2 regions of the Streptomyces sp. AM 4-1-1 genome follow, and region 1 is predicted to be linked to the other one. Evidence: riboswitches for the same ligand, from Rfam matches in the RefSeq annotation. Region 1 holds a riboswitch; the other holds the start of a gene.
What was found. Region 1 has a riboswitch for thiamine pyrophosphate ahead of PZB75_RS23960 (thiamine ABC transporter substrate-binding protein). Riboswitches for the same ligand answer to the same signal wherever they lie in the genome.

Region 1 (3,844 bases):
GGTAGTGCACGTCGATGTGCCGGGCGCCGACCCGGAGCCACGCTCCGCCGTTGAACACGCCACCGCCCCACTCGCCGATCCCGGAGACCTCCCCGGGCCAGCCGAGGGCGCGCAGGGCGTCGGGGGAGAAGGTCCCCCGGTAGTAGACGGCGAAGTCCCAGTCGCTGTCGGCCCGATGCGTGCCGGCGGCCCGCGAGCCCCCCAACGCCACGGCCCGCACCCCCGGCAGGCCGGCGAGCCGGTCCGTGACGTGAACGAGGAAGGAGTGTTCGTCGTCGAAGCGCATGGACGTGAGGGTAGGCGGGCGGACACCGGACCGCGGACCATTTTCCTGTTCGCTCCGGTCGCGGCCGATCCCACCGGCCGCTCCCGCACGGGAGCACCGGAGCCGCCCGGACCGACGGCGACCTTCGGCACGCGGCGTGTCTGCGACACTGGAGGAACCATGCCTAAGCCCGGAGAACTCACTTTCGTCGCGCCCCGCGGGGCCAAGCAGCCGCCGCGGCACCTCGCCGACCTCACGCCTGCCGAGCGCAAGGAGGCCGTCGCCGCGATCGGTGAGAAGCCGTTCCGCGCCCAGCAGCTGTCGCAGCACTACTTCGCGCGGTACGCGCACGACCCGTCCGAGTGGACCAACATCCCGGCCGGATCGCGGGACAAGCTCGCCGACGCGATGTTCCCGGACCTGATGTCCGTCGTACGGCACATCAGCTGCGACGACGACACCACCCGTAAGACGCTGTGGAAGCTGCACGACGGGACGCTCGTCGAGTCCGTCCTGATGCGCTACCCCGAACGCGTCACCATGTGCGTCTCGTCACAGGCCGGCTGCGGGATGAACTGCCCGTTCTGCGCGACCGGGCAGGCGGGCCTGGACCGTAACCTGTCGACCGCCGAGATCGTGCACCAGATCGTGGACGGCATGCGGGCGCTGCGCGACGGTGAGGTCCCCGGCGGTCCGGCGCGGCTGTCCAACATCGTGTTCATGGGCATGGGCGAACCGCTCGCCAACTACAAGCGGGTGGTCGGCGCGATCCGGCGGCTGACGGACCCGGAGCCCGACGGGCTCGGGATCTCGCAGCGGGGCGTCACCGTCTCCACGGTCGGACTGGTCCCGGCGATGCTGCGGTTCGCCGACGAGGGCTTCAAGTGCCGTCTGGCCGTCTCGCTGCACGCCCCCGACGACGAGCTGCGCGACACGCTCGTACCGGTGAACACCCGGTGGAAGGTGCGCGAGGTGCTGGACGCCGCGTGGGAGTACGCGGAGAAGTCCGGCCGCCGGATCTCCGTCGAGTACGCGCTGATCCGTGACATCAACGACCAGGCGTGGCGCGGTGACCTGCTGGGCCGGCTCCTCAAGGGCAAGCGGGTGCACGTCAACCTCATTCCGCTGAACCCGACGCCCGGTTCGAAGTGGACGGCCTCCCGGCCCGAGGACGAGAAGGCGTTCGTCGAGGCGATCGCCGCCCACGGGGTGCCGGTGACCGTCCGGGACACCCGTGGTCAGGAGATCGACGGGGCCTGCGGGCAGCTGGCGGCGGCCGAGCGCTGAGGCCGAAAAGGCACGTGTAGCCTGGGCCGAACCAACTTCATATTCCGACAGGGGAGCGCCACAGCGCTGAGAGTGCGGCACGCCGCAGACCCTCTGAACCTCGCCCGGGTCATTCCGGGTAGGAAGTTCGGTCGTTACTCGAGCTGTTGCGCCCTGCCCGCTCTCCGGAGCGGGCAGGGCCGCGTCTCTTCCTGGTCACCCCCAGGAGGAATGAATGCACACCACCACGAAGACCGCCGCGATCTCGCTCGCCGCGGCCCTCGGCGTCACGGCGCTGGCCGGCTGCGGCGGTTCAGACGACTCCGGCGCCGGGAGCGGCGCGTCGAAGGGGACCGGGTCGAAGACGGTCACCCTGGTCAGCCACGACTCGTTCGCCGCCTCCCCCGCCGTGCTGAAGGCGTTCACCGAGGAGACCGGCTACACCGTCAAGGTACTGAAGAGCGGTGACGCCGGAGCCGCCCTCAACCAGGAGATCCTGACCAAGGGCTCCCCGCGCGGCGACGTGTTCTTCGGCGTCGACAACACCCTGCTCTCACGCGCCCTCGACAACGGGCTGTTCACCCCGTACGAGGCGAAGGGCCTCGACCGGGTCTCGCCCGACGCCCGGCTCGACGGGGACAAGCACCGGGTCACGCCCGTCGACACCGGCGACATCTGTGTCAACTACGACAAGAAGTACTTCGCGGACAAGAAGCTCGCCCCGCCGCAGAGCTTCGCCGACCTGGTGAAGCCCGCGTACAAGAACCTGCTCGTCACCGAGAACCCGGCGACCTCGTCGCCCGGTCTAGGCTTCCTCCTCGGCACGGTCGCCGCCTACGGCGACGGGGGCCACGAGGACTACTGGAAGAAGCTCAGGAGCAACGGGGTCAAGGTCGTCGACGGCTGGGAGCAGGCGTACAACGAGGAGTTCTCCGGCTCCGCGGGCGGCCGCAAGGCCAAGGCCGACCGCCCGCTCGTCGTGTCGTACGCCTCCAGCCCGCCCGTCGAGGTGCTGTACGCGAAGCCGCAGCCGGCCGAGGCGCCGACCGGCGTCGCCACCGGCACCTGCTTCCGGCAGACGGAGTTCGCGGGTCTGCTGACCGGGGCGAAGAACGAGGAGGGCGGCAAGGCCCTGCTGGACTTCCTGATCAGCGAGAAGTTCCAGGACGACATGCCGCTCACCATGTTCGTGAACCCCGTGGTCAAGGACGCGAAGCTGCCGGAACTCTTCACCAGGTTCGGCGCGAAGGTCGACAAGCCGGCCACGGTCGACCCGGAGAAGATCTCCAAGAACCGTGAGCAGTGGGTCCAGTCGTGGTCCTCGCTCGTCGTGAAGTAACGAAGCCCCCCGGCCGCGGGGTGGGCGCGCGCGGGGAGGCGGGGCGCCCCGGCGGCCGGGCACGCCGGGACGCGGTGACACGGCTCGCCCTGATGGCCGTGCCGTTCGCCTTCTTCGCGCTGTTCTTCGCCTACCCCGTCGTCGCGATCGTCGGCCGGGGACTGAAGACCGGCGGTGTCTGGCAGTTCGGCCGGTTCGGCGAGGTGCTGGCCCGGCCGGACATCCTCGACGTCCTCTGGTTCACCGGCTGGCAGGCGCTCGCCTCGACGGCGCTCACCCTGCTGATCGCGCTGCCCGGCGCGTACGTCTTCGCCCGCCTCGACTTCCCCGGCAAGCAACTGCTGCGCGCGGTCGTCACCGTGCCGTTCGTGCTGCCGACCGTGGTCGTCGGCACGGCGTTCCTGGCGCTCCTCGGGCGGGGCGGCCTCCTCGACGAGATGTGGGGGGTACGCCTCGACACCACCGTGTGGGCGATCCTCCTCGCCCATGTCTTCTTCAACTACGCGGTGGTCGTGCGGACCGTCGGCGGACTGTGGTCGCAGCTCGACCCGCGCCAGGAGGAGGCCGCCCGGGTCCTGGGCGCCGGGCGGTTCGCGGCCTGGCGGCGGGTCACCCTGCCGGCCCTCGCGCCCGCCGTGGCCGCCGCCGCGCTGATGGTCTTCCTCTTCACCTTCACCTCCTTCGGTGTCGTGCAGATCCTCGGCGGCCCGGCCTTCTCCACCCTGGAGGTGGAGATCTACCGGCAGACCGCCCAGTTCCTCGACCTGCCGACGGCCGCCGTGCTGACGCTGGTCCAGTTCGCCGCGGTCGGCGCGATCCTCGCCGTGCACGCCAGGACCGTGCGCCGCAGGGAGACGGCGCTGAAGCTGGTCGATCCGGCGCAGACCGCGCGCCGCCCGCGCGGCGCCGGACAGTGGACGCTGTTCGGCGGGGTGCTGCTGACCGTCGTGGTGCTGCTCCTGCTGCCGCTCGGG
Region 2 (3,844 bases), 2.1 Mb from region 1:
GTGAACCCTACGCACAGCCACGCAACCACCCCACGGCCACTGACCTGCCCACAGCCACAGTCCCGTCCCCGACCGCGACTCCGTACCACGAGACCGGCGCGCGCCCCGATGCGACCGCGCGCCCCGACACGACCGTGTGCCTCCACGCGACTGTGTATCTCGACACGCCATCGCACCCCTGGGCGGCCTCGCACCCCGATCCCGGGACCGGTGCGGGCAGCCGAACATCCTCTCAGCTGACCGCGCCGGTCCGACGAACACACCGGCAGCCCCCTCAACGAACGGCGAGGACAGCGGGGGCGGCGCGGGCGGCGGGCTCAGTCGGCGATCGGCAGGTACACCCGGTTCCCGGCCGCCGCGAACTCCCTGGACTTCTCCGCCATGCCCTCCTCGATCTCCGCCTGTGATCCGCCGTGCTCCCGGCGGATGTCATGGGAGATCTTCATCGAGCAGAACTTCGGCCCGCACATCGAGCAGAAGTGCGCGGTCTTGGCGGGTTCGGCCGGCAGCGTCTCGTCGTGGAACTCCCTTGCCGTGTCCGGGTCGAGCGCCAGATTGAACTGGTCCTCCCAGCGGAACTCGAACCTGGCGTCCGACAGCGCGTCGTCCCAGTCCTGCGCGCCAGGGTGTCCCTTGGCCAGGTCCGCCGCGTGTGCCGCGATCTTGTAGGTGATGACGCCGGTCTTCACGTCGTCCCGGTTGGGCAGGCCCAGGTGTTCCTTGGGAGTGACGTAACAGAGCATCGCCGTCCCCCACCAGGCGATCATCGCCGCGCCGATGCCCGAGGTGATGTGGTCGTACGCCGGGGCGACATCCGTGGTCAGCGGGCCGAGCGTGTAGAACGGCGCCTCCTCACAGATCTCCTGCTGGAGGTCGATGTTCTCCTTGATCTTGTGCATCGGGACGTGCCCCGGCCCCTCGATCATCGTCTGGACACCGAACCGTTTGGCGACGCTGTTGAGCTCACCGAGGGTGCGCAACTCGGCGAACTGTGCCTCGTCGTTGGCGTCCGCGATCGAGCCGGGGCGCAGTCCGTCGCCGAGGGAGTACGTCACGTCGTACGTGGCGAGGATTTCGCACAACTCTTCGAAATTCTCGTAGAGGAAGGACTCCTGATGATGCGCCAGGCACCACGCGGCCATGATCGAACCGCCCCGGGAGACGATGCCGGTCTTGCGTCGAGCGGTCAGCGGTACGTACGGCAGCCGCACCCCCGCGTGCACCGTCATGTAGTCGACGCCCTGTTCGGCCTGCTCGATGACCGTGTCCTTGTAGATCTCCCAGGTCAGCTCCTCCGCCCTGCCGTCGACCTTTTCGAGGGCCTGGTAGAGGGGGACGGTCCCGATGGGCACGGGGGAGTTCCGGAGGACCCACTCACGGGTGGTGTGGATGTTGCGCCCGGTGGAAAGGTCCATGACCGTGTCGGCGCCCCACCGGGTGGCCCAGGTCATCTTGTCCACCTCCTCCTCGATGGAGGACGTGACCGCGGAGTTGCCGATGTTGGCGTTGACCTTCACCAGGAACCGCTTCCCGATGATCATCGGCTCGATCTCCGGGTGGTTGACGTTGGCCGGGAGAACGGCCCGGCCCGCGGCGATCTCCTCGCGTACGACCTCGGGCCCGACGTTCTCCCGGATCGCGACGTACTCCATCTCGGGCGTGATCTCGCCCCTGCGGGCGTACGCGAGCTGGGTCACCGGCTTCCCGTCCCGGCTGCGCCGGGGCTGACGGGGGCGGCCGGGGAAGACCGCGTCGAGGTTGCGCAGCCCGCCTCGCGGCGCGGTGTGCTTCAGCCCGTCGTCCTCGGGCCGCGCGGGCCGGCCCGCGTACTCCTCGGTGTCCCCCCGGGCGATGATCCATTTCTCCCGCAGCGGCGAGAGCCCCCGGCGGACGTCGGTCTCGACGGCGGGATCGGTGTACGGCCCCGAGGTGTCGTACAGGGTCACGTCCTTGCCGTTGGTGAGGTGCACCTGACGGACCGGCACCTGGAGGTCGGGGCGCGAACCCTGGACGTATCCCTTGTGCCAGCCGATGGACTTCCCGGCCTCGTCGCCGGTCGCGCTGGGCGCGTTCGGTTCCGAAGCAGGCGTGCGTGCGTCCGATGTGGTCATGAGACCTACTCCCTACGCCGGCATTACCCGGTAACAGGTTCGGCGGTCGGCGCAGCATGTCCCGTACGGCTGTACGGAGATCAGCGCCCTCTCAGCCCGGTGCTCCGAGCTCCCGCGTGTGCAAAGGTGTCACCACGCTAGCGCCCTACCTGGCGTGCTGAACAGAGGGCCCCTGCCGCACTTGCGATGATCGGCCGGTGACGTCCCCCCATACCTCTTCCGATTCCGTGCCCACCGCTCCCGATTCCACCGCCGGCCGCGCTTCTGTGGCGGGCGCCGGTTCTGATGCCGGTGCGCGCTCAGGTGCCGGTGCCGCTCGTCGTCCGGGCCGCGATCCGGCACCCGAGCCGCACGGTCACGCACACAGCCACGCGCACAGCCATGGCCCGGCCGCTCCGGTGTCCACGCATCTGCGCAGAGTCATCGCGGCCGTGCTGATCCCGTTCGCCGCCGCCGTGGTGGTCGGCCTGGTGGCGCTCTGGCCGGGCGGCGCCCCGGCGCACGAACGCACCGGGGTCGGCTTCGACCGGCAGACCGAACAGGCCCAGGTGGTGGCCGTCGAACGGGTCGCCTGCGAGGACGTGAACGCCGCCCAGGTGCCTCCGACCGGTGACACCTCGACACCTTCTGGGCGCGAGGCGGTCAACGCGGCGTCGGGCCTGTGCAAGAAGGCCACCGTCAAGGTGACGAGCGGCAGGAACAAGGGCCGCACCTTCGTGGAGGTCGTCCAGCCCGACTCACCGCGTCAACTGAGCCAGGGCCAGGGAGTGGTGGTGGCGTACGCGCCCGACGCGCCCCACGATCTCCAGTACTCCGTGACGGACGTGGACCGGGCGCTCCCGATGGCGCTGCTGGCCGGGGTGTTCGCGCTCGCCGTCGTCGTCGTGGGCAGGCTGCGCGGGGTGATGGCGCTGGTCGCGCTCGCGGTGTCGTTCGCCGTGCTGACCCTGTTCATTCTCCCGGCGATCCTTCAGGGGTCGAACCCCCTGGTCGTCGCGGTCGTCGGGGCCGGAGCCATCATGCTGATCGCCCTCTACATGTGCCACGGGGTGACGGCCCGCACATCCGTCGCCGTGCTCGGCACACTGATCTCCCTGCTGTTGATCGGACTGCTCGGTTCCCTCTTCATCGGCTGGGCGCATCTGAGCGGCAACACCGACGACAACACCGGACTCATCCACGGCCTGTACCCGGGCATCGACATGAGTGGGCTGCTGCTGGCCGGGGTCATCATCGGCTCGCTGGGCGTGCTGGACGACGTGACGGTCACTCAGACGTCGGCGGTCTGGGAGCTGCATCAGGCGAATCCGGCGATGGGCGCGCGGAAGCTCTACCGGGCGGCGATCAGGATCGGCCGCGACCACATCGCCTCGGTCGTCAATACGCTCGTGCTCGCCTATGCGGGCGCCGCGCTTCCACTGCTGTTGTTGTTCTCGATCGCTGAGAGCGGTGTGGGGACAGTGGCCAACAGCGAGTTGGTGGCGGAGGAGATCGTACGGACGCTGGTCGGCTCGATCGGTCTGGTCGCCTCGGTGCCGGTGACGACCGTTCTCGCGGCGCTGGTGGTCTCCGCGGACCGTACAGGGCTCGGCGCGGAAGCAGGAGCTTCGGCACCCGCACGGACCGGAAGAGGCCGACGTCGCAAACCGTGACCGTGTACACCACCGGGGACTGCCGCAGCGGCCGTTGTGCGCGATGCCACGAACGGCGGAACGACGGACGGAAAGGCAGCG

Region 2: linked by a shared signal. The riboswitch ahead of thiC (phosphomethylpyrimidine synthase ThiC) and the one ahead of PZB75_RS23960 (thiamine ABC transporter substrate-binding protein) in region 1 are both predicted to bind thiamine pyrophosphate.

What each region holds. Positions count from the first base shown of each region.
Region 1 covers NZ_CP119145.1:5,621,130-5,624,973, forward strand. The annotation lists gene PZB75_RS23950 (nucleotidyltransferase domain-containing protein) at 1-286, opposite strand, end outside; gene rlmN (23S rRNA (adenine(2503)-C(2))-methyltransferase RlmN) at 446-1,552, shown strand; TPP riboswitch at 1,592-1,695, shown strand; gene PZB75_RS23960 (thiamine ABC transporter substrate-binding protein) at 1,767-2,870, shown strand; gene PZB75_RS23965 (iron ABC transporter permease) at 2,963-3,844, shown strand, end outside.
Region 2 covers NZ_CP119145.1:3,476,831-3,480,674, forward strand. The annotation lists gene thiC (phosphomethylpyrimidine synthase ThiC) at 318-2,111, opposite strand; TPP riboswitch at 2,104-2,237, opposite strand; gene PZB75_RS14870 (YibE/F family protein) at 2,309-3,763, shown strand.